DNA from 2 places in the Gorillibacterium terrae genome. Region 1 is predicted to be linked to the other one. Evidence: riboswitches for the same ligand, from Rfam matches in the RefSeq annotation. Region 1 holds a riboswitch; the other holds the start of a gene.
The links. A riboswitch is a leader RNA that binds a small molecule or an ion and turns the genes downstream of it on or off. The one in region 1 is predicted to bind cyclic di-GMP.

Region 1 (2,974 bases):
TGCAGCTGCTCCATCAGCTCCACCGAGCCCTTGACCGAATCGTGGATGGAGTTCATCTGCTCGATGACCCGTTCGACGTTGCGGTTGCCCTTCTCCGATTGAAGCATCATTCGGGTGGAGGTCTCCGACAGCTCGGCCGTATTGCCGGCGATGGTCTGAACGCCCATGGCGATCTCCTCGAGCGACGTTGCGCTCTCGCCGATGGCGATACTCTGCTGGCCGATCCGTTCCGACATCAGCTCGATGTGGCCCGTGATCTCGCCGGTGCTCTGGCTGCCTTCCTCAACGGTGGCGAACAGCTGCTCCGACTGGTCCGCCGATTGGATCGACACGCCCTTGATCGTCGTCACCAGCGTTCCGATCTGCTCGACCGTCCGGTTAAAGCTGGCGTTGACTTGGCCCAGCTCGTCGGGGCTTTCCTTCAGCCGGACGAAGAAGTCTCCCTTGCTGAAGCGCTCGAGCGCCCGCATGAGGTCCTGCACCGGAGCGAAGGTGCGGCGGTTGGTGAGGTACTGAAGGATTAGGACCACCAGCAGGGTCACGGCCAAAGCCACGGTCGTCTTGGTCAGCAACTCCTTCTTTCCGGCAAGGACGAGGCTGGCGTCGACATCCATACCGATGTAAGCGTACACCTCTCCCTGTTTATCCAGATAAGGAGTCAGGACCGTCAGCCACGAGCCGAAGTCATCCTTATAAATCTTGGTGAAGCTGAGGTGCTTGGTTTTCTTCATCGAGACAACCCCGTCGGCATGGATCTTGGGCTGCTCATAGTAATCTCCCAATTTCAGGTTGGCGTCTTTGAAGGCGGTGAGGAGCGAGGTTGGGAAGGCAATCATCGAGGTCTGGTTGGAATTCTTCAATTCCGCTCCAAAAATATAGCCTTGAGCGATGTTCGGGTGGGTAGCGGACAACTGGTCGAAGTGTTCCGTCAGTTTTTTTTGTATCGGTGATTCCGGGTCCAGATTGGCTTTGGCCTGCGCGACGTCGTCGGCGGAGATGGTCTTGGCGAATGCTTCCATCGTCTTCTGCGACTCGGCGCGGAGCTGCTTCATCATCAAATTACTTTCCAGGTGATAGCTGTAAAAGATGAGGATGAGACCGGTCAAAAAGATATAAAGACTGGTCAGCAGCATGTTCCTTCCGGCTATCGTTTTCTTGCGGGTCTTCCTCGTTTGCAGATTCTTGTCTAAACTTCCCGATTTCCCCATGTTTAAGCTCCTTCAGTGGCAATATAAAATAAAAAAGGCAAACGATGGGCTTAAATAGCCATAGTTCACCAATTTGCGGGAATAAAAGCTTGCAACTGGCTGACATTTCCTATACGGAAGTAGTCCCTATAGCTTTGCGTCACTACCTTTCGATAGTTTTGCCGAGTATTCAGTTGGAAGATTCGATCTGGGTCTTCCGGTTAAGGTGAAAATAATCCTGCATGGACTAACTTACCACGTTTTTCCTTCCGCGACTAGTCCCCCTGCCATTTTTTCCACAAATGGCCTCTTGCATCGTCAGGGATCAATCTGCTGTATCCGGGCCCATAGTCCCACGAGCCCTTCAGTTGACGCCTCCATATAAATTGTATACAATATAATTAAACAAAATAGTTCGATACACCAACCCAATGGAGGCGCGAGAACCATGAGCCTGTACGAGTATGAGGTCAAGACGATTCGCGGCGAGACGACGACGCTGGCTCCCTACCGGGGGCAGGCGCTCCTGATCGTCAATACCGCCACCAAGTGCGGCTTTGCCCCTCAATTCAAGGGACTGGAGCGGCTTTATCAGGAGTACAAGGACCGCGGCTTCGCCGTACTCGGTTTTCCCAGCTCGCAGTTCCTTGGCCAGGAGCTGGACGAGGACAGCCGGATCGCCGAGGCCTGCGAGCTGAATCATGGAGTAACCTTCCCCCTGTTCGCCAAGATTGACGTCAAGGGTCCGGAGGCCCATCCGCTGTTTCGTCACCTGACGCAAGAGGCTCCGGGCTTGTTCGGCTCGCGCACCATCAAATGGAACTTCACCAAGTTCCTGATCGACCGGGACGGCCGCGTCGTTCGCCGCTTCGCTCCCAAGGATACACCCGACAAGATCGAGGCCTCCGTCCGCAAGCTGCTTGCCGACCGGTCGTGATTTTACAGGACGATTCTGCACACTTCGCCTTTCCGTGACCTCGAACAAAAAGAGACCGTTCTCCCCTTTCGGAGAGCGGTCTCTTTGCGCGTTAATCCGGCTTCGTCTGCGAAGCCTGGCTGAGCCAGTAGTGCAGCCCGCCCCGTTCCAACTGCCGCTTCGCCGCGGCGATCTCCGCAGCGCCTTCCCGCAGGTTGGCGAGGAGGGATTCGTGGAAGGCCTGCAAGTGGCTGAGCCGCAGTCCGCGGTAGGCTTCCGGCTCATAGAGCCGCTCGGCTGCCGCACTGTAGGTGCCCAGCCCCTCGTCGATATAGAGAAAGTCCCGAACCCGCTCCTCCTGGACCGGCGAGTCCGAAGGCCATCCGGCCGCCGAGCGGTAGTGGGAGAGCAGGCTGTTGTAGCTGCCTTCGGCAAGATCAGAGGCCCAATCGGCCCAATCGTCGGCCATTTGCAAGGCGACGAGCGCCCCTTCCACCAGGCGGGACACCCGGGGGATATTCTCCTCCTGGTCGGCGAGCAGCAGCGCCGCCGTGCTGCACAGCTTGAGGGGAGCGGATTTGCCGGCGAGCCGCAGCGGATCGGCGGCGAAGAAGTCTGCTTCCGCCTCCGTCGCCACGCTCAGGGCCCATTCGGCGATATAAGCTCGGTAATGGTCCCAGAACGGGGAATCCCCCGGGAACAGCCGAGAATACGCCCGGTGGAACTCGCCGTGGCACAGGTTGGCAAGCGGCAGAGCCCGGCAGGCGTTCGGATCGGCGGTATCCATGATATCGTCCTGGATAAAGAAGTACAGCATGAGGAAGATATTCCCGACCGCCATCTCCCGGCAGGTTTCTTCGTCCAGCCCGCA
Region 2 (2,974 bases), on a different contig from region 1:
GGGGCAATCGCCGCCGAGACGCCGCGGCTCGATATCATGATCGAGGCGAAGCAGAAGGACGAGGCGCTGTTCCGGCTGGTCGCCGATTTGGCCGGACGGGAGGAATTCCGCGAAGTCGACGGCGCTACCTTGGAACGCTGAGCGCTGAACGTTGACCGCTTATGGTCCGTTACTTCCGCTCAAGCGGCACGCTTGATCCATCCCCACCGCAGACGGTGGGGTTTTTAGCGATAGGGCCTGCAACACCCATGCCCTTTGTCACCGCTTACGATGAAATTTGGGGGAAGCTCCGGTAGTTTTTGCGAAGCAACTCTACTATACTGGGGAATAAGAGATTAACCGAAATGAGTGATGATTCATGGCTGAGCCGATTAATGTCCATTATTCCGCAAGCGGGAAGAGCTTTACCGCAGTTGCCATCAACACGGCGGCCAAGGCCGGGGAGTGGATCAAGAGCAAGCTGGGAGCCTACACCACGCTGGGTACCAAAACATCGCCGGCCGATCTGGTGACCGAAATCGATAAAGGCTCGGAGAAGCTGATCAAGAACTTGATTATGACGCATTTTCCCGAGCATTCTTTCTTGGGGGAAGAAGGAGTAGAGCCCGGTCCGCTCGCATCCGCCCAAGCGCTGGAGAGTGTGAGGGACGCCGATTACCTGTGGATCGTCGATCCCATCGACGGCACGACCAATTTCGTTCACGGCTTTCCGTTCTTCTCCGTCTCCATCGCGCTGGCCTTCAAGGGCGAGGTCATCGTCGGGGTTGTCTACGATCCTTCCCGGGATGAGCTGTTCGTCGCCGAGAAGGGCAAAGGGGCTTATCTGCGGGGCAAGCCCATCCACGTCTCCTCGGAGGCGGCGCTGGCCGAGAGCCTCCTCGCGACCGGCTTCCCGACCGATCCGGTCGCGGCCCTGCCCGTGAACATGCGCGGCCTAACGGCTGTGCTGCCGCGCGTGCGCAACATCCGCAACGGAGGCTCCGCCGCGCTGCATTTGGCCTATATCGCCGCCGGCCGGCTGAGCGGCTTCTGGGAAATCAACCTCAACGCCTGGGATCTCGCCGCAGGCTCGCTGCTCGTTCAGGAAGCCGGCGGGCGGGTAACCGATACGACGGGGCAGGAGTATCACCTTGGCGTCCGGAATATCGTCGCAACGAGCGGAGGCATCCACGGCGAACTGATCGATGTGTTGAAGCAGGCGGAAGCTACGGGAATGGAATAGCGCCTCGGGACGAACGGGGCTTATCCAAGGCAGACGGTTTTCCGTCTGTCTTTTTGGTAGGCCCTTTTTGGCATGCTGCCGGGCCTTAGGCGTCGCCTTCGGCGGCGAAGGGTCACCCTCTTAGGTCCCTCGGCTCGCAGTCCGTATTCCGAAATCCGTCCACCAGAGACATAACCGGACAGGACTTGCAGGAAACGGGAAGGAAGTCTATTGATTAATGGGTTTTTGGAAAGTATACTTAGACTAATGGCAGGACTGTGGTCCTAACAACTTGATGCGAAAAGGCAAACCTACCGAAAGGCAGGGACGCAAAGCCTCGGGCCTAAAGGACCAGTTCCTACGGCGGCCGGGTTGCCGAACAACAGTGGCATTGGACCCTACCGGGAAGACCGCTATTGCTTGGTTTCGCACGATTCCAGCGAGTGAGAGAGGCGAAAAAATGCAAGCAGCTTACATCAATCCGTTTCTGATGTCTTCCTGTACGGTAATCGAATCCTTGATCCAGGTCAAACCGACACTGGGCGAGCTCACCATCAAGCAGATCGAGATCGGCGACGATCGCGTCTGGCTGAAGATCGGCATCGTCGGGGGCATGACCGGCGAAGTGGTATTCGGGTTCCCCGAAGCCGTGGCGCTGCGAATCGCTTCAGCGATGATGGGGGGATTTTCCCTGACTGAATTTGACGAGATCAGCCGCAGCGCCATCTCCGAATTGGCCAACATGATCAGCGGCAACGCCAGCACGCTCCTCTACAACCAGGGCATCTGCGTGGATATTACTCCGCCTGCTTTCATGGAGCAGCGCTCCGGAGTGCCCGGCGGCGTGAAGGCCTTGTCCATTCCGCTCAATCTGCATTCTTACGGAGCATTTGATATTTATGTCATTACCCGCTAAGGGGAGAGAACGCCGCGAGCAAGCGGCGTTTTTTTTGTAGAAAGGGATGAACCGCGACCGATTCGCAGTCCTTCACCCGAAGATGCTTCCCGGAGAAGAGGGAGCCGCGTTTAGGCGAACCCGAAAGGCAGGAGCCTCATGAAACGACCGAGCAAACGAAAGACCGCACTCCTAATCCTATCTTCGTTGATTCTGCTGTTGGCGATTTCGCTTTACCTGAAGACGCCCCAGCCCGTCAACGCGATGTTCGCGGGTTCTTCGAGCCTGACTCCCTATGGGAACCGGGTTTACATCGACCCGAGTATTTCGCAGATGACCCGTGAGCAACTCTTGCAGGATCTCAAAGAATCCGAGGAACGGATTAAGGGATTTTACGGAGAGGTTCAAGCCGACCCGACGTTCCTGTTCGTGGAGTCGCCCAAAATGGTTAAGCGGTATGCCCAGAACTCGACGGGACAAACGTATCATCTGTACTGGGGAGATTACATTGTGGTTGGACCGAGCGGATTTAGCCAGGATGTGATCGCCCATGAAAGGATGCATTCCGAATTGAAGAAGAGGGCCAAGCTGGATCGGATTCCCGCTTGGTTTGACGAAGGCTTGGCAACGCTGGCCGATGATCGGTTTCCCGATTACAAGTCCTTCGATGCCGGTCCCCAGGACAAGCAGAAGCTTCAAGCGATTTCCAAGCGAAACGACTTTAATCGAATGAGCTCGGACAAGAGTTATCCGATTGCCCATGCGGAAGTGGGGCATTGGTTCGGAAAGGTGGGGCAAGCCGGCCTGGCCCGCCTCATCGATGGGATCAACGATGGAAAATCCTTTGACGAGCTCTTCGCGGAGATCGATGTTGAGTA

Region 2: linked by a shared signal. The riboswitch ahead of ACSEXS_RS01140 (chemotaxis protein CheX) and the one ahead of ACSEXS_RS14020 (methyl-accepting chemotaxis protein) in region 1 are both predicted to bind cyclic di-GMP.

Annotation. Positions count from the first base shown of each region.
Region 1 is NZ_JBPPGI010000003.1:313,654-316,627, reverse strand. It holds gene ACSEXS_RS14020 (methyl-accepting chemotaxis protein) at 1-1,208, opposite strand, end outside; cyclic di-GMP riboswitch class I at 1,296-1,381, opposite strand; gene ACSEXS_RS14015 (glutathione peroxidase) at 1,636-2,124, shown strand; gene ACSEXS_RS14010 (hypothetical protein) at 2,216-2,974, opposite strand, start outside.
Region 2 is NZ_JBPPGI010000001.1:256,028-259,001, forward strand. It holds gene uvsE (UV DNA damage repair endonuclease UvsE) at 1-141, shown strand, start outside; gene ACSEXS_RS01135 (inositol monophosphatase family protein) at 359-1,222, shown strand; cyclic di-GMP riboswitch class I at 1,496-1,581, shown strand; gene ACSEXS_RS01140 (chemotaxis protein CheX) at 1,662-2,117, shown strand; gene ACSEXS_RS01145 (hypothetical protein) at 2,256-2,974, shown strand, end outside.